DNA from 2 places in the Streptomyces sp. BBFR25 genome. Region 1 is predicted to be linked to the other one. Evidence: predicted binding sites of a transcription regulator. Region 1 holds the regulator's gene; the other holds the start of a gene.
The links. Region 1 encodes HspR, which represses chaperone genes until heat shock. Its sites were predicted from a motif close to TTGAGNNNNNNNNNCTCAA; they were not measured.
Positions count from the first base shown of each region.

Region 2: lon (endopeptidase La) is a predicted target of HspR. The motif match lies at 9,501-9,519, and genes of this name have one in related genera.

Region 1 covers NZ_CP172447.1:4,479,205-4,490,203, forward strand. Annotated here, with positions in the region: gene ACGH52_RS20405 (Yip1 family protein) at 1-525, opposite strand, end outside; gene ACGH52_RS20410 (FG-GAP repeat domain-containing protein) at 598-1,929, opposite strand; gene ACGH52_RS20415 (heterodisulfide reductase-related iron-sulfur binding cluster) at 2,060-4,342, opposite strand; gene ACGH52_RS20420 (MraY family glycosyltransferase) at 4,582-5,676, shown strand; gene dnaK (molecular chaperone DnaK) at 5,772-7,628, shown strand; gene grpE (nucleotide exchange factor GrpE) at 7,625-8,302, shown strand; gene dnaJ (molecular chaperone DnaJ) at 8,345-9,541, shown strand; gene ACGH52_RS20440 (heat shock protein transcriptional repressor HspR) at 9,546-10,001, shown strand; gene ACGH52_RS20445 (substrate-binding domain-containing protein) at 10,187-10,999, shown strand, end outside.
Region 2 covers NZ_CP172447.1:5,671,199-5,682,197, reverse strand. Annotated here, with positions in the region: gene ACGH52_RS26025 (DUF742 domain-containing protein) at 1-440, opposite strand, end outside; gene ACGH52_RS26030 (ATP/GTP-binding protein) at 1-16, opposite strand, end outside; gene ACGH52_RS26020 (roadblock/LC7 domain-containing protein) at 437-940, opposite strand; gene ACGH52_RS26015 (nitrate- and nitrite sensing domain-containing protein) at 937-4,125, opposite strand; gene ACGH52_RS26010 (protein phosphatase 2C domain-containing protein) at 4,579-5,370, shown strand; gene ACGH52_RS26005 (MarR family winged helix-turn-helix transcriptional regulator) at 5,396-5,890, opposite strand; gene ACGH52_RS26000 (lysozyme) at 6,151-6,978, shown strand; gene lon (endopeptidase La) at 7,055-9,478, opposite strand; gene ACGH52_RS25990 (hypothetical protein) at 9,655-10,353, shown strand; gene ACGH52_RS25985 (response regulator transcription factor) at 10,467-10,999, shown strand, end outside.

The sequences.
Region 1 (10,999 bases):
GAGATCCTTCCAGTGCAGGCGGGGGCCGACCGGGCCGGGGGCCGGGGCGGAGCCGGCGCGGTAGGTGTCGCCCTGGTTGTAGGGGTCGTCGACCGTGAACGCCTGGGTGTGGCCCGGGTTGTTGGCCGCGTACGGGTCGTACGGGGCCTGCTGGGGGTGCCCGCCGGGGCCCGGCCCGTAGCCGCCGTCGCCGAAGTACTCCGGCTCGCCGTGTCCGCCGTGCCCGCCCTGTCCCGGGTGACCGCCGCCGTGTGCCTGGGGCCACGGGGAGCCGCCGGGCGCGGGGGCGCCGCCCCCGTACGGCTGCTGCGGGTACGGGGGCTGAGGCGCCGCGGGTCCGCCGTACGACGGTCCCTGGGGCGCCTGCTGTCCGTACGGGGGGCGTTGCGGTCGCGCGTTTGGAGCGCCGTTGTCCCGGCCGCGTCCGATCCTGAATCCAGCCACGCCTTCGAACGTACCTGGTCCCGGAGAGTGACGTGCGGGGCCCGGCCGTTCGGGGGGTCCTTTGCGGCCGAGCTGTGACATCCCTTACGGGTGCTCCCCGAGGCGTCCCCGAGGTCCGACCGGCGGACTCGCGGCGTCCGCCCCCGGTCCCCCCTACGGGGCCAGGAACTGCGACGTCGAGAAGGTGACCGTGGCCCGGGCGGTCAGCAGGGCCTTCGCCGTGCCCCGGTGGACCTCGACGGAGTCCTTCGTGTCGCTCCGGTGGGTGCGCAGCACCAGGTCCGCGAGGCCGTCGCCGTCGAAGTCGCCGGCCGTCAGCACCCGCGTCGTGCCGGTCGCCGCGGGCCGCACCGTGACCGCGGCCCGGGTCGTGAGGCCGGTCTCGCGGCCCGGGTGGACGCGTACGCCGGAGGAGCCACTGGAGACCAGGTCGCTCAGGCCGTCGCCGTCGAAGTCGGCGGCGTCGAGCATCGAGCCCGGGGTGTCGAGGGTGGCTCCCCCACTGCTTGATGCGCGGGAGGTACCCCCAGCCGCGGTGGGCAGGTCGTAGCGCAGCGCGGTGCCGTCCGGGCCGCCCACGGCCGCGTCGAGCGCCTTGCCCTTGCCGAAGGCGCCCAGCGCGATGTCGACGCCGGTGGGCAGGGTGGCCCCGGTGCGGGTCGGGCCGTCGGGTCCGCCCAGGACGAGGGCCGCCCTGCCGGGGCCCGCGGAGGTGCGGACGACCAGGTCGTCGTACCCGTCGCGGTTCACGTCGGCGGCGGGGCCGGTCGGCGCCTCGCCGGGGGACGGGACGGGCGCGCCGGCCCCGCGCGGGGCGCCCTTGCGGGTGAAGGGGCCGCGCAGGTGGCTGAGGCGGCCGCCCGAGGCGTGGACGACGAGGTCCTCGGCGCCGTCGCCGTCGAAGTCGCCGCACACCGGGCGCTCGGGCCAGTCGTTGCCGTAGCGGGCCCGGTCCGGGATGGCCAGCGGAACCGCGCGGCCGGTCGGTCCCGACGGGGAGCCGAAGAGGAGCTGGAGGGGGACCGGGGGGCGGCCCTGACCGTCGTAGGGCGGGTCGGTGGTGACCACCAGGTCGGTGAAGCCGTCGCCGTCGAGGTCGCAGCTCGCCTCCGTCTCGAAGACGGCCGGCAACTGGCCTTCCACCGGTGCCGCGTGCTTCTTCGGCGTGAGCAACTGCCGGGCCTGCGGCACCAGTCCGCGGGACGAGCCGTAGACGATCCCGATGCCCGCGTCGTCGGCGTGGCTCTCCGCCGTGACCAGGTCGTCGAGGACCAGGTCGCGGTGGCCGTCGCCGTTGAAGTCGTCGGGGACCTCGCTGCCCTCGCCGTGCGGGACGGGAAGCGCGGCGGGGGCCTGGGCGGCGCGTACGGGAGCGGTGGCGGCGTCCTCGGCGGCGGGCGCCGGGCCGTGGCCGCAGGCGGCGAGCAGCAGCAGGCAGCCGGCGGCGGCTGTGCCGGTCAGGGGGGTGCTTCTTCGCAGGCGCACCGTTCACCTCGTCCGTATCGACCCGTATCACCTTTACCGACAACGACCGGGTAATGATGCACGTGTTCGACATACGACGACACCCCCGGGTCCGGACGGGACCAGGGGGTGTCGGACGGGCGGCAGGCGGCTACTTCACCGGCTCCGGCGTCGGCTCGTTCTCCGGCTCCGGCTCGCCGGTCGGGTCGGCCGGGGTCTTGACGGAGTCCAGCAGCAGCTGGGCGACGTCGACGACCTGGATGGACTCCTTGGCCTTGCCGTCGTTCTTCTTGCCGTTGACCGAGTCGGTGAGCATGACCAGGCAGAACGGGCAGGCGGTGGAGACGATGTCCGGGTTGACGGACAGGGCCTCGTCGACGCGCTCGTTGTTGATGCGCTTGCCGATCCGCTCCTCCATCCACATCCGCGCGCCACCGGCGCCGCAGCAGAAGCCGCGCTCCTTGTGGCGGTGCATCTCCTCGTTCCGGACGCCCGGGACGGCGGCGATGATCTCGCGCGGGGGCGTGTAGATCTTGTTGTGGCGGCCCAGGTAGCAGGGGTCGTGGTAGGTGATGATGCCCTCGACCGGGGTGACCGGGACCAGCTTGCCCTCGTCCACCAGGTGCTGGAGCAGCTGGGTGTGGTGGATGACCTCGTAGTCGCCGCCGAGCTGCGGGTACTCGTTGCCGAGGGTGTTGAGGCAGTGCGGGCAGGTGGCGACGATCTTCTTCGCCGACTTGGGCTTGCGGGACTCCTCGGTGACCTTGCCGTCGTCGTCCATCTCCTCGCCGAAGGCGGCGTTGAGGGACATGACGTTCTCCATGCCCAGTTCCTGGAACAGCGGCTCGTTGCCGAGGCGGCGGGCGGAGTCACCGGTGCACTTCTCGTCGCCGCCCATGATCGCGAACTTGACGCCCGCGATGTGGAGCAGCTCGGCGAAGGCCTTGGTGGTCTTCTTGGCGCGGTCCTCCAGGGCGCCGGCGCAGCCGACCCAGTACAGGTACTCGACCTCGGTGAGGTCCTCGATGTCCTTGCCGACGACCGGGACCTCGAAGTCCAGCTCCTTGAGCCACTCCAGGCGCTGCTTCTTCGCCAGGCCCCAGGGGTTGCCCTTCTTCTCCAGGTTCTTGAGCATCGTGCCCGCCTCGGACGGGAACGCCGACTCGATCATGACCTGGTAGCGGCGCATGTCGACGATGTGGTCGACGTGCTCGATGTCGACGGGGCACTGCTCGACGCAGGCGCCGCAGGTGGTGCAGGACCACAGGACGTCCGGGTCGATGACGCCGTTCTCCTCGAGCGTGCCGATCAGCGGGCGCTCGGCCTCGGCCAGAGCGGCGGCCGGGACACCGGCGAGCTGCTCCTCGCTCGCCTTCTCCTCGCCCTCCATCGTCTTGCCGCCGCCGGCCAGCAGGTAGGGGGCCTTGGCGTGCGCGTGGTCGCGCAGGGACATGATCAGGAGCTTGGGGGAGAGCGGCTTGCCCGTGTTCCAGGCGGGGCACTGCGACTGGCAGCGGCCGCACTCGGTGCAGGTGGAGAAGTCCAGCAGGCCCTTCCAGGAGAACTGCTCGACCTGGGAGACGCCGAAGACGTCGTCGTCACCGGGGTCGGTGAAGTCGATCGGCTTGCCGCCCGAGGTCATCGGCAGCAGGGCGCCGAGCGCGGTGCCGCCCTTCGCGTCGCGCTTGAACCAGATGTTCGGGAAGGCCAGGAAGCGGTGCCAGGCCACGCCCATGTCGGTCTTCAGGGCGACCGTGATCATCCAGATGAAGGAGGTCGCGATCTTCAGCCCGGCGAAGAAGTAGACGAGGTTCTGGAGCGTGCCGAGGTCCACGTCCTGGAGCGCGGAGACGACCGGGTACGAGATGAAGAACGACGCCTCGTAGCCGTCCACGTGGTGGAGGGCGCCCTCCAGCGCGTGCAGCATGAAGATGCAGACGCCGACGATGAGGATGACGGCCTCGACGAAGTACGCCTGGCCGAAGTTGGAGCCCCCGAAGCGGGACTTGCGGCCCGGCTTGCGCGGGTGGCTCAGCTGCCGGACGACGATCAGGACCAGGATGCCGAGCACCGTCATCGTGCCGATGAACTCGACGAAGACGTTGTACGGCGCCCAGTCGCCGATGACCGGCAGGATCCAGTCGGCCTGGAAGAGCTGGCCGACGGCGTTGACGATGGTCAGCAGCAGGGAGAAGAAGCCCACCGCGACGAACCAGTGCGCCACACCGACGATGCCCCAGCGGTTCATCCGGGTGTGGCCGAGGAACTCCCTGACCACGGTGACGGTGCGGTCCACGGGGTCGTTGGTCCGCGTTCCGGCCGGTACGGGCTGGCCCAGCCGCATGTAGTTGTAGATCTGCAGGACGGCGCGGCCGAACAGTGCGACGCCGACCACGATCAGGACCAGCGACACGATGATCGCGGCGAGTTGCATTTGGGGGCTCCTCGGGCCTGCGAGGTTACGAGGGGGCGGTATTACTAAGCGGTAACTTATTCAGTTCGTCTGAGAGTACCCCCATCCTCCGCCGCACTGTAGTCGGACGTGCGGTGATCTGCGTCGCTGAGGCAACCCTGACCCCACCGGTCCCGTACGGGGGCGGGAGGGGTGCGGCGCCACGCCGGTCCGTCGGTGCGAATCGTCACAAAAGGTGATATTCGGCATAGCTTGTGCTCGTGCTCTACGGGATCGCCGCCGCCACCGCCTCCTTCCTCCTCGCCGCCGTCCTTGCCGCACTGCTGCGGGCGCCCGCCCTGCGGCTGGGCCTCGTAGACCGGCGCCGACGGCGGCCCGTCCCGCTGCTCGGCGGGGTGGCCGTCGTCCTCGTCACCGGGCTGGTCGCCTGGGCCGGGGACCGGTCCGGCGTCGTACCGCTCGGTCCGGTGGCCGTCCGGCTCCTGGCGGCCGCGTCCGCCGTCGCCGTGCTGGGCCTGGCGGCCGACGTCTGGCGCCTGCGGCGGCGGTGGCTCCTGGCCGGTACGGCCGTCGCGGCGGCCTGCGTGGTGCCGTACGGCGAGACGGGGCCGGTGGCCGGGGCGGTCGCCGTGGGCTGGGTGGCGCTGGTCGCCGCCGCCTTCCGGGGGCTCGACCATGCCGACGGGGTGGCCGGCACGGTGGGCGTCGTGACCGCCTTCGGGATCGGCGCCTGCGCGGCGGCGGGACTGATGGACGGACCCGCGGTGCTGCTCCTCGTGCTGGCCGCCGCGCTCGCCGGGTTCCTGCTGCACAACTGGCACCCCGCGCGGATCGCGCTCGGCGCCTGCGGGTCGCTCTTCATGGGCTTCCTGCTCGCCGGGGCCGCGGTGTCCGTGCGGGCGGGGTACGAGACCGGCGGCGGGGTGGGGGTGCTGTGCGCGCTGACCGCCGTGCCGGTGACCGACGCCGTCCTGGTCCTCCTCTCGCGCCGGCTGGCCGGACGGCCCCTGGCGCGCGGCGGGCCCGACCACCTCGCGCACCGGCTGCGGCGGCTCGGGCTCACCGCGCAGGGTGCGGTGGTGGTCCTCGGCGGGGCCGCGCTGTGCGCGGTGCTCGTGGGGGTACTGGTGCACACCGGCCGGGTGGGCGGCCTCGCGGTGCTGTGGGTGGCGGGCGGATCGGCCGCCGGGATGCTGGGGCTGCTGCGGGTACGGGTGTACGGGCCGCCCCGGCTCCGGCGGGGAGCGGTCGCGGGAGCGGGAGCGGGTCGAGCGGGGGTGATTTTTCCGGTTCGCCAGGCCACGAGTGCTGAGAACGTGCAGGTCAGAGCGCCGTTGCGTGTAAGGAACGGATAAGAGTTGAGTCCGCTCGACTCACCTCTGTTGACCCATCGCCGGGTGTCGTGCACACTTGAGCCTGTTCCACTCAAGTCAGCTGGAGGTTATTCACCATGGCACGTGCGGTCGGCATCGACCTGGGCACGACTAACTCCGTCGTCAGCGTTCTGGAGGGCGGCGAGCCCACCGTCATCACCAACGCCGAGGGCGCCAGGACCACGCCGTCCGTCGTCGCCTTCGCCAAGAACGGTGAGGTGCTCGTCGGCGAGGTGGCCAAGCGCCAGGCGGTCACGAACGTCGACAGGACCATCCGCTCGGTCAAGCGCCACATGGGCACCGACTGGAAGGTCAACCTGGACGGCAAGGACTTCAACCCGCAGCAGATCAGCGCCTTCGTGCTGCAGAAGCTGAAGCGGGACGCCGAGTCCTACCTGGGCGAGAAGGTGACCGACGCGGTCATCACCGTCCCGGCGTACTTCAACGACGCCGAGCGCCAGGCCACCAAGGAGGCCGGTGAGATCGCGGGCCTCAACGTCCTGCGCATCGTCAACGAGCCGACCGCCGCCGCGCTGGCGTACGGCCTGGACAAGGACGAGCAGGTCATCCTGGTCTTCGACCTCGGTGGCGGTACGTTCGACGTCTCGCTGCTGGAGATCGGCGACGGTGTCGTCGAGGTGAAGGCCACCAACGGTGACAACAACCTCGGTGGTGACGACTGGGACCAGCGCGTCGTCGACTACCTGGTCAAGCAGTTCCAGTCCGGCCACGGCGTGGACCTTGCCAAGGACAAGATGGCGCTCCAGCGCCTGCGCGAGGCGGCCGAGAAGGCCAAGATCGAGCTGTCCTCGTCCACCGAGACCACGATCAACCTCCCCTACATCACGGCGTCCGCCGAGGGCCCGCTGCACCTGGACGAGAAGCTCACCCGCGCCCAGTTCCAGCAGCTGACCTCCGACCTGCTGGAGCGCTGCAAGACGCCGTTCCACAACGTCATCAAGGACGCCGGCATCCAGCTGTCCGAGATCGACCACGTCGTTCTCGTCGGTGGCTCCACCCGTATGCCCGCCGTCGCCGAGCTGGTCAAGGAGCTGACCGGCGGCAAGGACGCCAACAAGGGCGTCAACCCGGACGAGGTCGTCGCCATCGGCGCCGCCCTGCAGGCCGGTGTCCTCAAGGGCGAGGTCAAGGACGTCCTGCTCCTCGACGTCACCCCGCTGTCCCTCGGTATCGAGACCAAGGGCGGCATCATGACCAAGCTGATCGAGCGGAACACGACGATCCCGACCAAGCGCTCGGAGATCTTCACCACCGCCGAGGACAACCAGCCCTCCGTGCAGATCCAGGTCTACCAGGGCGAGCGCGAGATTGCGGCGTACAACAAGAAGCTCGGGATGTTCGAGCTGACCGGTCTGCCGCCGGCGCCCCGCGGCGTCCCGCAGATCGAGGTCGCCTTCGACATCGACGCCAACGGCATCATGCACGTGACCGCGAAGGACCTGGGCACGGGCAAGGAGCAGAAGATGACCGTCACCGGCGGCTCCTCGCTGCCGAAGGACGAGGTCGACCGGATGCGCCAGGAGGCCGAGAAATACGCGGAGGAGGACCACGCCCGCCGCGAGGCCGCCGAGTCCCGCAACCAGGGCGAGCAGCTCGTCTACCAGACGGAGAAGTTCCTCAAGGACAACGAGGACAAGGTCCCCGGCGAGGTGAAGACCGAGGTCGAGGGTGCCGTCGCCGAGCTGAAGGAGAAGCTCAAGGGCGAGGACACCGCCGAGATCCGCACCGCCACCGAGAAGGTCGCCGCCGTCTCGCAGAAGCTGGGCCAGGCCATGTACGCCGACGCCCAGGGCGCGCAGGCCGCCGGCGGCGAGGCCCCGGGTGCCGACGCCGGTGCCGAGGGCAAGGGTGCCGACGACGACGTCGTCGACGCCGAGATCGTGGACGACGAGCGCAAGGACGGTGCCGCGTGACGGAGGAGACCCCGGGTTTTGACGAGAAGCCCGACGTCCCCTCCGGCGCCACCCCTGACGACGCCGAGCCGCAGGCCGCCTCCGAAGAGGGGGCGGCCCCGGCCGGGGACGCGAGCGAGAACGCGGGCCTGGTGGCCCAGCTGGACCAGGTGCGCACCGCGCTGAACGAGCGCACGGCGGACCTCCAGCGCCTCCAGGCCGAGTACCAGAACTACCGCCGCCGGGTGGAGCGCGACCGCGTCGCGGTCAAGGAGGTCGCCGTCGCGAACCTCCTGTCCGAGCTGCTTCCCGTGCTCGACGACGTCGGGCGCGCCCGGGAGCACGGCGAACTGGTCGGCGGCTTCAAGTCCGTCGCGGAGTCGCTGGAGACCACGGTCGCCAAGCTGGGCCTGCAGCAGTTCGGCAAGGAGGGCGAGCCCTTCGACCCGACGATCCACGAGGCCCTGATGCACTCCTACGCGCCGGACGTCACCGAGACGACGTGCGTGGCGATCCTGCAGCCCGGGTACCGGATCGGCGAACGCACCATCCGCCCCGCGCGGGTGGCGGTCGCCGAGCCGCAGCCGGGCGCCCAGACGGTCAAGCCGGCCGAGACCGGCGCCGAGGGACAGGACGCCGCCGACGCGGAGGACGACGCCGGGACCAAGGAGAGCGGTGGCCCGGACGAGGGCTGAGCTTGAAGTGACGAGGAAGCCGAGGAAGGAGGGACGTCGAGGATGAGCACGAAGGACTTCATCGAGAAGGACTACTACAAGGTTCTCGGCGTCCCCAAGGACGCCACCGAGGCCGAGATCAAGAAGGCGTACCGGAAGCTCGCCCGCGAGAACCACCCGGACGCCAACAAGGGGAACGTCAGGGCGGAGGAGCGCTTCAAGGAGATCTCCGAGGCCAACGACATCCTCGGTGACCCCAAGAAGCGCAAGGAGTACGACGAGGCCCGCGCCCTCTTCGGCAACGGCGGCTTCCGCCCGGGGCCGGGCGCGGGCGGCGGCGGCACCTTCAACTTCGACCTGGGCGACCTCTTCGGAGGCGGCGCCCAGGGCGGGGGCCAGGGCGCCGGCGGCTTCGGCGGCGGCCTCGGCGACGTCTTCGGGGGCCTGTTCAACCGCACCGGCGCCGGTGGCCCCGGCGCGGGCACGCGGACCCAGCCGCGGCGCGGCCAGGACATCGAGTCCGAGGTCACGCTCAGCTTCACGGAGGCCATCGAGGGCGCGACGGTCCCGCTGCGCATGTCCTCGCAGGCGCCCTGCAAGGCCTGTTCGGGCACCGGCGACAAGAACGGCACGCCGCGCGTGTGCCCGACCTGCGTCGGCACCGGGCAGGTCGCCCGGGGCTCGGGCGGCGGCTTCTCGCTCACCGACCCGTGCCCGGACTGCAAGGGCCGCGGCCTGATCGCCGAGGACCCCTGCGAGGTCTGCAAGGGTTCCGGACGCGCCAAGTCCTCGCGGACGATGCAGGTCCGTATCCCCGCCGGGGTGTCGGACGGGCAGCGCATCCGGCTGCGCGGCAAGGGCACGCCGGGCGAGCGGGGCGGCCCGGCGGGCGACCTGTACGTGGTCGTACACGTCAAGGAACACCCCGTCTTCGGCCGCCGGGGCGACAACCTCACCGTCACCGTCCCGGTCACCTACGCCGAGGCGGCCCTCGGCGGCGAGGTCCGGGTCCCGACCCTGGGCGGTCCGCCCGTCACGCTGAAGCTGCCGGCGGGCACGCCCAACGGCCGCACCATGCGGGCCCGGGGCAAGGGCGCGATCCGCAAGGACGGCACCCGCGGCGACCTCCTGGTCACCGTGGAGGTGAGTGTTCCGAAGGATCTGACGGGGAAGGCTCGTGACGCACTGGAGGCGTATCGCGAGGCGACCGCGGACGAGGATCCGCGGGCGGAGTTGTTCCAGGCCGCGAAGGGAGCTTGACGGAATGGACGGTCGTCGACGCAACCCGTACGAACTGACCGAGGACACCCCGGTCTACGTCATCTCGGTGGCGGCCCAGCTCTCCGGCCTGCACCCGCAGACCCTGCGCCAGTACGACCGTCTCGGCCTGGTCTCCCCGGACCGCACGGCCGGCCGGGGCCGGCGCTACTCGGCCCGCGACATCGAACTGCTCCGACAGGTCCAGCAGTTGTCGCAGGACGAGGGTATCAACCTGGCCGGAATCAAGCGCATCATCGAACTGGAGAACCAGGTCGCCGAGCTGCAGGCCCGCGCGGCCGAGCTGGCCGCCGCCCTCGACGGCGCGGCCACGGCGATGCGCCAGCGCGAGGCCGCGGTGCACGCGTCGTACCGCCGTGACCTGGTTCCTTACCAAGAGGTACAGCAGACCAGCGCCCTGGTGGTCTGGCGGCCCAAGCGCCACGGTCAGTCCTCGGACTGACAGGCGGTACAAGGGAAAACGGCATCGGCAGCCCCGGAGGACGCACTCGTCCTCCGGGGCTTGTTCACAACGGTGCTGTCTCATTGGTCTAGTACTTCTTGACGATTTGGTGAAGACAGCGTTGGCTTCCTTCACCTGGGTCACCTCGGTACCAACTACACCCGTGTGTCGGAAGGTCTAGCGCAGTGAGCAGCCGTGCCCGTCGAACCGCCATATCCGTGGCCGCGTCCCTGATGACCTTCTCGCTGGCCTCCTGCGGCGTGCTGGGTGCCTCGGACAGCAGTGACGCCGCGAGCCCGAGCAAGGGCAACGACCTCCTGGTCGGGCTGCTGCTCCCGGAGAAGGAGAACACGCGCTACGAGCAGTTCGACTACCCCTTCTTCAAGAAGAAGATCGGCGAACTCACCCGGGACGAGGGCATCGTCAAGTACGCCAACGCCGAGGCCAGCGCCACCAAGCAGGCCGACCAGATGCAGCAGATGATCGAGGACCAGGTCGACGTGATCGTGCTGGACGCGGTCGACGCGCACTCCATCGGGGAGTCCGTGCAGAAGGCGAAGGACGCCGGCATCCCCGTCATCGCCTACGACCGGCTGGCCGAGGGCCCGATCGACGCCTACATCTCCTTCGACAACGAGCTGGTCGGCGAGGTCCAGGGCCGCTCCCTCGTCGAGGCGCTCGGCGGCGACCCGTCCAGCTCCGACAAGATCGTCATGATGAACGGCTCGTCCACCGACCCGAACGCCAAGCAGTTCAAGGCGGGCGCGCTGTCCGAGCTGAACGGCAAGGTGACGATCGCCCAGTCCTTCGACACCAAGGACTGGAAGCCGGAGAACGCCGAGGCGAACATGACCGAGGCCATCGAGAAGATCGGCAAGAACAAGATCGCGGGTGTCTACTCCGCCAACGACGGCATGGCGGGCGGCATCATCAAGGCCCTGGAGGACGCGGGCGTCACCGACCTGCCCCCGATCACCGGCCAGGACGCGGAACTCGCG
Region 2 (10,999 bases), 1.2 Mb from region 1:
AGACGACGGAGTCCACTGAGCACCCTTTCGAGCAGAGCGCGGTCCGGGCGGCCCGTGCCGTGGCCGGTCCCGGTGCCGTACACACGGATCTTTCCCTGGTCCGCCAGGTCGCTGAGGAGCACGCGGACCACGCCGAGCGGCATCTTCAGCAGCGCGGCGATCTCGGCCACCGTACGCATACGGCGGCACAGTTCGACGATGGCCCGCATCTCCGGCATCACGCGGGAGGTGAGGCCGCCGTTCGTCAGTTCCTTGCGCTCCTCGGCGGCTTCCAGCGCGGCGGTGCCGGCCGTGGCGCCGACGAACGTCTCGACGAGCAGGACGTGGCCGAAGCGGGTCCGGCCGCCGGTGAGCGAGTAGGGGCGCACGCGGGCCGGTTTGCGGTCGGCGCCGCGCACGGGGAGGTGCCCCCGGCCGTTCTTGGCGGGACTGCTGCTCATCGGGCGCTCCCCGTCGACTCGGACTCCAGGGATTTCCGCAGCTCGGTGCGGAGTTCGGGGGTCAGGACGTGGCCGGCGCGGCCGACGAACAGCGCCATGTGGTACGCCACGACGCTCATGTCGCAGTCCGCGGAGCCGTGCACGCCGAGCAGCGAGCCGTCGCTGATCGACATCACGAACAGGCTGCCCTCGTCCATGGCGACCATCGTGTGCTTCACGGTGCCGAAGTCCATCAGCCGGGCGGCGCCGACGGTCAGGCTGCCCACGCCGGACACGACGGTGGCGAGGTCGGCGGCGGAGCCGCGGGGGCCCGCCCGGGGCGTCTCGCGGACCTGCCGGGCCTCCTCGTTGCGGCCGGGATCGGAGGACAGGAGCAGGAGCCCGTCGGAGGAGACCACGGCGACCGACTGGATGCCGGGCACCTCCTCGACGAGGTTGGACAGCAGCCAGTGGAGATTGCGGGCTTCACTGCTCAGTCCGAAGGTACTGGGCGCGGTCAACTGCTTGCCTCCTCGACGGTGCCCCCCGTGGCTTCTTCGGTTGTGTCCGCGTCGCCCGGCGTCTGGTGCCGTCCGGTGCGATCCGCGATCTCCGCCTCGACATCGCGGCGGCCCGCCTCCGCCCCCTGGCGGAATCCGCCCAGGCGGCGGCGGAGCGCGGCGGCGTCGACGGAACCCGACGTGCGCGGCCGTGGGGCCGCCGCCGGGGTGGTGAGCTTCGGGGTCCGCTTGGGCAGCCCCTTCTCGGTGACGGGCTCGGCGGGCTCGGCACCCTCGTCCGCGGTGCGGTCGTGGGCGTCGGGGCCGATGGCGTAGGGGTCGGCGGCCCGAGGGCCGGGGATCCGGGCGGCGTCGGTATCCGGCGAGGGCTGTTCCGCTGCCGGTTCCGGTGCCGGCTCCGGTGCCGGTGCCTCGGACGGGTCCGGGGGCGTCGGGGGCAGCAGGAGCGCCATCGTCGCGTCGTCGGGGAGGTCGTGGCCGGGGGCGTTCGCCGCCTCGCGGGACGACGCATCCGCCGCGGGCTCCGGATCGGCCGCGGTGCCCGTGCCGGAGCGCGGGTCCGTGCCGGGGCCCGGGTCCGAGTGGGTGCCCGTGTCCGTGTCCGCGTCCGGTGCCTGGTCCGTCGCCGGTCGCGATGCCCGCTCCGGGGCGGTGTCCCGGGTGGTCCCGGAGGCCGGGTCCGCGACGGGCTCCGACGCCGGGGGCGTCACGGAGGCCGGGGCATCGAACGGGTTCGGGTCCCGGCTCTCCACCTCGTCGGCTGCGTCAGACGCGGCGGCGGTCTCGGAACCAGTGCCCGCATCCGACTCGACGGGCGTCTCGGCCCCGGAGCCCGCGCCGCTCTCGGTGCCCGCCTCGGCACCGGAGCCCGTCTCGGACTCGGCCCGTCGTACGGCCCGTTCCGCCGAGGCCACCAGGGGGTCCGCGCTCTCCTGCGTGCCCTTCTCCGCGCGGCCGTGCAGGACGTTGGAGTTGGCCTCCGCGTCGGCGCCGGGCAGGGTGAAGGAACCGGTGCCGTCGGACACCGGCACGGTCGGGGCCAGCGCGGCCGGAGGGGCCGCCGCGAGCAGGGGGCCCGGGAGGACGACGACGGCCGCGACGCCGCCCTGCTTCTGCTCCCGCAGCCGGACCCGCGCCCCGTGCCGGTGGGCGAGCCGGGCGACGACGTAGAGGCCAAGCCCGAGACCGTCCTCGCCCTCCTGGTCGTACGGCGCGTCCGGGTCGAAGTCGGTGAGGCGGGCGTTGAGCCGCTGGAGGCGTTCGGTGGCCATGCCGATGCCCTCGTCCTGGACGGAGAGCATCACCTCGCCGTTCTCCAGGAGCCAGCCGGAGACCTCGACGGGCAGGTCCGGCGGCGAGAAGGAGGTGGCGTTCTCCATCAGCTCGGCCAGCAGGTGGGAGAGGTCGTCGGCGGCGAACCCGGCCACGTGCGCGTGCGGCGGCAGCGCGGCGATGCGCACCCGCTCGTACCGCTCGATCTCGCTGACCGCGGCCCGGACCACGTCGACCAGCGGCACCGGGGAGGCGCTGTGCTGGACGTGCTCGGTTCCGGCGAGGACGAGGAGGTTCTCGCTGTGCCGGCGCATGACCGTGGCGAAGTGGTCGAGCTTGAACAGCGTGGCGAGGCGGTCCGGGTCCTGCTCGCGCTCCTCCAGGCTCTCGATGACGGCGAGTTGCCGCTCGACCAGGCCGAGGGTGCGCAGCGCGAGGTTGACGAAGGTGGAGCCGATGCTCTTGCGCACCACCTCCAGCTGGGCGGCGGACTCGGCGAGTTCGGCGCGCAGTTCCTCGCGGGCGTCGGCCATCTTCTGCCGCTGGCCGACCAGGTGCTTGCGGTCGGACTCCAGCGTGGCGACCCGCCCGGCGAGCGTGGCGGCGTGCGTGTGCAGGGCGTTGACGGAGCGGACCACCTGCGCGAACTCGTCGTTGCGGCCGGTGAAGGCGATCGGCTCCTGAGCCGTCGCGTCCTCCGCCTCGGCCAGCCGGGCCGAGCCGCGGCGCAGCACCGACAGCGGACGGGTCAGGGTGCGGGCCAGGGCGGTGGCGATGCCGACGGCGAGCAGGATCAGGGCGCCGAGGACGGCGATCCGGATCTCCAGCGCGGTGACGTCGTCGTCGCGCAGCTGCTCCAGGGCCTGGACGCGCTTCTCGTACAGGGCGGACTCGGCGCCGCGCATCGCGTCCACGCGGGCGGAGAGCGCGGCGTCCAGCCGCTTGGTGCTGGTGCGCAGGTCGCCGTCGGAGAGGGTGGGCTCGTCGGTGAGGCCGGCGAGGTACTTCTCGGCCGAGTTGACCTCGGGCCCGGCGACGGTGGCGTCGAAGCTGCTCCGTGCCTCCTTGGGTGCGCCCTCGCGGAAGTCGGCGAGGGCCGCGTCGGAGCGCACCCGGGCCTGCTGCGCGGCGGCGGCGAGGGCGTCGCGCTGCTCGGCGTCGGCGTCCGAGGTGCTGGTCGTCTCGGTCGGCAGGCCGGTGACCGGGTCGATGACGGTCTCGGTCGTGCTCGGCACGTTCAGGGCCGCCAGCAGCAGACCGCGGGTGGCGGCGGCCTGCTGGACGGCGGTGTCCAGCTCGGCGAGGGCGTAGGCGCCGGAGCCCGCGCGCGGCGGCATCTCCTCGGCCAGCTGCTCGGCCAGGGCGTGGAGTTCGGTGATGGCCTCCGAGTACGCCTCGTGGGCCTGGAGCGCGGTGCTCTTGCCGGTGAGGGCGGCGCGGCGCAGCGCGGCGACCGCGTCGAGGTCCTCGCGCAGGGAGGCGGGCGTGTCGGGGTCGGCGCGCAGCTCCTCCACCTGGCGGTCGACGCGGGCGCTGCGCTGCTCGGAGGGCGCCTTGGACTTGGGGCGTCCGGCCGCGATGTACGGGGTGACCTCGTCGCGCTCGTCGGCGAGGGAGTGGGCGAGGGTCAGCGCGCCCTGGGTCTGCTCGGCGAGCGTCACCAGCTCCTGGGAGTCGTGCAGTTGCCCGGAGGCGGCCACGACCGACGGGGCTCCGGCTCCGGCGACGGCGGCCGCCACGACCGCCACCGCGACGATGAGGCGGTTGCGTACATGGGTGGGACGGCCCTTGCCGACGGGGGCCTGTGGCGGCTGCGGAGGGGTGGAGGTGCCGGGGGTGCGCTCCGCGCTCCCCACGGGGGCCGCCTGCTTGCCTGTGCGACGAGGCCGCGTCTTCTGCACCGGTGCTCGCATTCCTGACTCGTGTACCCGGGGGTCCGGGTGGCGCTCCGTCAACTGGCCGGTCGGGGGCGCGTGCACCCTCCGCCGGGCGCTGGGCTGCTCCCCTGCCGCCGGCAGTGCGTCGGGCGGGGAGACCGCGTGAGCGGGGCAGGCCCCCCACCGGTTCCCGACCCTCCCAGTGCCGGTGGGCGGTGAGCGCGCATCATCCGACCCGCCACCCGAAGGAGTGAACCCCGGAGGGGAGTTGAGGAGCAAGTTCCCCCGGCTCGTGCCGCACGGGTGTCCGGCGAGCCGGTTGGACGTCTGCGGCGGGCGGTGGCACTATGTGCCGCCACGCGCCGCCGGAGGCTGGAATTCCACCCCAAATCCGGCGCCTGACCTGCGTAGGGGCGTCGATTCCGGGAGGTCCGGAGGAAGTTGCCAGCCTTGTGCGAACGCCGTGAAGGGGTCGTGCAGACTGGCCGGATGCGTACGGAACTCGTCTCGGAACCAGGCCTCGCCGACCAGCCCAACGAGGACTTCGCGAGCGTCGGACTACCGGCCTCGGGACGGGGTGGTTCACTCGTCGTGCTGGACGGCGTGACGCCGCCACGGACCGCGACGGGCTGTCTGCATTCCGTGCCCTGGTTCACGGCGCGCCTGGGTGGGGCGCTGACCGAACTGACCGTTTCACTCCCGGATCTCCCCCTCGCCGATGCCCTGTCCCGCGCCATCGCTCGTACCGCGGCGGTGCACGCGGAAACCTGTGACCTTTCTCACCCACGCACACCGCAGGCAACCGTGGTCCTCGCCCGCTGGTCCCCCGCCGAGGTCGAGTACCTGGTCCTGTCCGACTCGGCCCTGCTGGTGGAGGCGTCCGACGGCACCCTCACCCCCGTCCTGGACGACCGGCTGTCCCGGCTGCCCCGCTCGGCGCTCGTGAGCGACGCGGTGGTCGACGCCGAGCTGCGCAACAAGGAGGGCGGGTTCTTCACGGCCGCGGCCGACCCGGAGGTGGCGGCGCGCGCCGTGACGGGGGCGCTGCCGCGTGCGGAAGTGCGGACGCTGGCGGCGCTGACGGACGGGGCCGCGCGGTGGGTGGAGAAGTTCGGGGAGGGCGACTGGGCGGACTGCCTGGCACTGGTGCGCAAGCAGGGCGCGCAGGCCCTGGTGGACCGGGTGCGGGAGCTGGAACGCGCGGACGCGGCGGGTGCCCGGGCGTTCCTGGGACGCAGCAAGACGCACGACGACGCGACGGTGGTCTACGCCGAGTTGTGAGACGGACGGCCGCAGGGCACCGGTACTACTTCTCCATCCCCCGGTTGAGTTCGTGCAGCAGCCGGGCCAGTTCCGTGACCTCGCGCGGGTCCCAGTCGGCGAGTCGGCGGGCGTACCGGGCCCGGCGGGCCTCCCGGACCCGGCCGACGCGTTCCTGGCCCTCCGGGGTCAGGGTGACCAGCCAGGCCCGGCCGTCCGCGGGGTCCGGCTCGCGGGCGACGAGTCCGAGGTCCTCCAGGGCGCGCAGCTGGCGGGACATCGTCGCCTTGCCGACGCCGATGAAGGCGGCCAGCTCGGTGGCGCGCTGGCCGCCGCACTCGCCGAGCCGGACGAGAAGGCCGTACGCGGACGACTCCAGGTCGGGGTGGACCTCCCGGGCCATCTCCCCCTGGTTGGCCCGTGCCCGCCGCAGCAGGACGGTCAACTCCCGTTCCAGGGCGAGGAACTCGGGTTGGTTCACACCACTGCCGGACAGGCGGGCTTCGCCTGCGCGACCGCCGCCGTTCCCGTCTTCGTGCACGTCAGCCCCTGCCTCGCTTTTTTTCCGGTTTTCCCGGTCCTGAAAGTTTCCACCACTGGCCGCCATCGCCGCAGCTCGCCAAGTATTTCGCAGGCTTAGACCAACGGCGGTTCCCGGACCTCTTCCACCCGCCGTTTCTACGTGCGTAGAGTCTTCACCGGACCTCCGGATGGCATGCGCACGCCATTCCCGTGCCCTCCAGGGGTTCTCCCCACTCGCGCATCCCCCACCGAGCACCACCGAGCCATCGGAGGCACGTCATGCCCGTGCACAGATCCGGATCGGCCCGCGGACGGCGGTTCGCCGTCACCGGGATCCTGCTCGCCGCGTTCTCCCTCGTGTTCACCCTTCCCGCCGACGCCTCGTCGTCCGCGGACGTCCCACCCCGCGGCTCCGCCCACATGGGCATGGGCGTCGCGGCCCACGACGGCGAACACGGCACCCCCGTCCCGGGCCGCGCGGTCCAGACGGAAGGCGTCGACGTCTCCAGCCACCAGGGCAACGTCGCCTGGTCGACCCTGTGGAACAGCGGCGTCAAGTGGGCCTACGCCAAGGCCACCGAGGGGACGTACTACACCAACCCCTACTTCGCCCAGCAGTACAACGGCTCCTACAACGTCGGCATGATCCGGGGCGCGTACCACTTCGCCACCCCGGACACGACGAGCGGCGCCGCCCAGGCCAACTACTTCGTCGACCACGGCGGCGGCTGGTCCAGGGACGGCAGGACGCTGCCGGGCGCGCTCGACATCGAGTGGAACCCGTACGGTGCCGCCTGCTACGGCAAGTCGCAGAGCGCGATGGTCTCCTGGATCCGCGACTTCCTGAACACCTACAAGGCCCGCACCGGCCGGGACGCCGTCATCTACACGGCCACCAGCTGGTGGACCCAGTGCACCGGCAACTACGGCGGCTTCGCCGCCAACAACCCGCTGTGGATCGCCCGGTACGCCTCGACGGTGGGCACGCTGCCGGCCGGCTGGGGCTTCTACACGATGTGGCAGTACACGTCGTCAGGACCGACGGTCGGCGACCACAACAAGTTCAACGGCGCGCTGGACCGCGTCCAGGCGCTCGCGAACGGGTGACGCACGACACGTGCGGCGACGGCCCGGACTCCACAGGGAGTCCGGGCCGTCCCCTTTCCTCATCCGGTCGCGTCCGTCACGCCGCGACCGGAACCTCGCGCTCCGCACCGTTGGTCGCCGGTGCGAGCGCCAGTTCCAGGACCTGGCGGACGTCGGTGACGGCGTGCACGTCGAGCTTGTCCAGCACCTCCGCGGGGACGTCGTCCAGGTCGGGCTCGTTGCGCTTGGGGATGATCACCGTGGTGATCCCCGCCCGGTGCGCGGCGAGCAGCTTCTGCTTGACCCCGCCGATCGGCAGCACCCGCCCGGTCAGCGAGACCTCGCCGGTCATCGCCACGTCGGTGCGGACCAGCCGGCCCGAGAGCAGCGAGGCGAGGGCCGTGGTCATGGTGACGCCGGCGCTCGGGCCGTCCTTGGGGACCGCGCCCGCCGGGAAGTGGATGTGCGCTCCCCGGTCCTTCAGGTCGCCCACCGGCAGTTCCAGCTCGGCCCCGTGACTGCGCAGGAAGCTCAGCGCGATCTGCGCCGACTCCTTCATCACGTCGCCCAGCTGACCGGTCAGGGTCAGCCCCGCCGCGCCGGTCTCCGGGTCGGCCAGCGACGCCTCGACGTAGAGGACGTCGCCGCCCGCGCCGGTGACCGCGAGGCCGGTGGCCACGCCGGGCACCGCGGTGCGCCGCTCGGCCGGGTCCTGGGCGGACTCGGGCACGTGGTGCGGCCGCCCGATCAGCGAGCGCAGGTCGCCCTCGGTGACGGTGAACGGCAGCTCCCGCTCGCCCAGCTCGTGCTGGGCCGCCACCTTGCGCAGCAGCCGCGCGATGGACCGCTCCAGGGTGCGCACGCCCGCCTCGCGGGTGTACTCGCCCGCCAGCTTGCGCAGCGCGCCCTCGTCGACGGTGACCTCGTCGGCGTCCAGTCCGGCCCGCTCCAGCTGGCGCGGGAGCAGGTGGTCACGGGCGATGACGACCTTCTCGTCCTCGGTGTAGCCGTCGAGGCGGACCAGCTCCATGCGGTCGAGCAGGGCCTCGGGGATGGCCTCCAGGACGTTGGCGGTGGCGAGGAAGACCACGTCGGACAGGTCCAGCTCGACCTCCAGGTAGTGGTCCCGGAAGGTGTGGTTCTGGGCCGGGTCCAGGACCTCCAGCAGGGCGGCGGCCGGGTCGCCCCGGAAGTCGGAGCCCACCTTGTCGATCTCGTCGAGCAGGACGACCGGGTTCATGGACCCCGCCTCCTTGATGGCCCGCACGATCCGGCCGGGCAGCGCGCCGACGTACGTGCGCCGGTGGCCGCGGATCTCGGCCTCGTCGCGGACGCCGCCGAGGGCGACGCGGACGAACTTGCGGCCCATCGCGTGGGCGACGGACTCGCCGAGGCTCGTCTTGCCGACGCCGGGCGGGCCGACCAGGGCCAGTACGGCACCGCCGCGCCGGCCGCCGACCACGCCGAGGCCCCGGTCGCCGCGCCGCTTGCGCACGGCCAGGTACTCGGTGATGCGCTCCTTGACGTCCTTCAGGCCCGCGTGCTCGGCGTCGAGCACGGCCTGGGCGCCCTGGATGTCGTAGGCGTCCTCGGTGCGCTCGCTCCACGGCATCTCCAGGACCGTGTCGAGCCAGGTGCGGATCCAGGAGCCCTCGGGCGACTGGTCGGAGGACCGCTCCAGCTTGTCGACCTCCTTGAGCGCGGCCTCGCGGACCTTCTCCGGCAGGTCGGCGGCCTCGACCCGGGCGCGGTAGTCGTCGGACTCCTCGCCCTCCTGCTCGCCGTTGATCTCGCGCAGCTCCTTGCGGACGGCTTCGAGCTGGCGGCGCAGCAGGAACTCGCGCTGCTGCTTGTCGACGCCCTCCTGGACGTCCTTGGCGATGGTCTCGGCGACGTCCTGCTCGGCGAGGTGGTCGCGCAGCTGCTGCGTGGCGAGCTTCAGGCGGGCGACCGGGTCGGTGGTCTCCAGCAGCTCGACCTTCTGCTCGGTGGTGAGGAAGGGCGAGTAGCCGGAGTTGTCGGCGAGCGCGGACACGTCGTCGATGGCCTGGACCCGGTCGACGACCTGCCAGGCGCCGCGCTTGCGCAGCCATGCGGTGGCGAGGGCCTTGTACTCCTTCACCAACTCGGCGACCTGGCCGGGCAGCGGATCGGGAACGGTCTCGTCGACCCGGGTGCCCTCGACCCAGAGCGCGGCGCCCGGGCCGGTGGTGCCGGCGCCGATGCGCACCCGGCCCCGGCCGCGGATCAGGGCGCCGGGGTCGCCGTCGGCCAGGCGGCCGACCTGCTCGACCGTGCCGAGCACGCCGGTGGCGGCGTGGGTGCCGTCGATGCGCGGGACGAGGAGGACCCGGGGCTTGCCGGGCTCGGACCTGGCGGCGGCCTGGGCGGCCTCCACCGCGGCCCGTACCTCGGCGTCGCTCAGGTCCAGGGGGACGACCATTCCGGGCAGGACCACTTCGTCGTCGAGCGGCAGCACGGGCAGGGTGAGCGGTGTGAAGGCGGCGGACTCAGCAGCCATGATCTCCCCTTCGGCAGTCAAGTTGAGTTACATCGACTCAATGAAAGGGAGCCTCGGATTGTTCCCCAAGGGTTGTTCGCTCTGAGCGATCAAGCTCCGCGGGTCGCGACCCGCCTCTCGGACAGCACCGTCGCAACGGCCCGCATTCCTCCGCCGGGGGGTGCCAGGATGGGCCGATGCCCCTCACTACCCACGACTCCCCCGAGGCCCCCGAGGTGCTGGACCGCCGCGAGGGTCCGTACGGCGAGGTGGTCCTGCGCCGGCACGGGACGCTGCTGCAGATCATCGCGAACGGCTGCTTCCTGATGGACACCTCCGACGGGCGTTCGGAGCGGCGCCTGGTCGACGCGGCGGCCGACGCGCTGGCCGCCACCGGCGGGCGGACCGCGCCGCACCTGCTCATCGGCGGGCTCGGCGTCGGCTTCTCCCTGGCACACGCGGCCGCCGACCCCCGCTGGGGCCGGATCGCGGTCGTCGAACGCGAGGCCGCCATCATCGACTGGCACCGCACGGGACCGCTGGCCGCGCTCTCCGCCGACGCGCTGGCCGACCCCCGCGCGCAGATCGTCGAGGCGGACCTGGTGGGTTACGTCAATGAGACATCCGACACGTACGACGCCCTGTGCCTGGACATCGACAACGGCCCCGGCTGGACCGTCACCGAGGGCAACGACGGGCTGTACGCACCGGCCGGACTGGCAGGCTGCGCACGCCTGTTGAGGCCCGGCGGGGTGCTCGCCGTATGGTCCGCGCAGCCCTCTCCGGAATTCGAAGAAACCTTGCGTAATGCCGGTTTCCAGCAGGTGCGTACCGAAGAGATCCCCGTTGCCCGGGGCGTTCCGGACGTCGTGCACATCGGCGTCGGGCCTGGATAGCAAAGGCGCGGTGACTCCCCGTACGCTGCTGCCCTGACGCGGATCATTCAAGCGTCAAGCGCAGTCATGGGATCACCCCACGGATTCCGGAAAGCACACCTCAGGGGCGGGCGATGGAGCAGACACAGACCTCCCACAACGGCACGGCCACCCAGGGCGCCCAGCGTCGGGTGCTGGTGGTCGAGGACGATCAGACGATCGTGGACGCCATCGCGACCCGTCTGCGCGCCGAGGGGTTCCTGGTGCAAACGGCGGGCGACGGTCCGTCCGCCGTCGACACGGCCGAGGCATGGCAGCCCGACCTGCTGATCCTCGACATCATGCTGCCCGGCTTCGACGGCCTGGAGGTCTGCCGGCGCGTGCAGGCCCAGCGGCCGGTGCCGGTGCTGATGCTCACCGCGCGCGACGACGAGACGGACATGCTGGTCGGTCTCGGCGTGGGCGCCGACGACTACATGACCAAGCCGTTCTCGATGCGCGAGCTGGCCGCCCGCGTGCACGTGCTGCTGCGGCGGGTGGAGCGGGCCGTGGTGGCCGCCTCGACGCCGCGCAGCGGCATCCTGCGCCTGGGCGAACTGGAGATCGACCACGCGCAGCGCCGGGTGCGGGTGCGCAGCGAGGACGTCCACCTCACCCCCACTGAGTT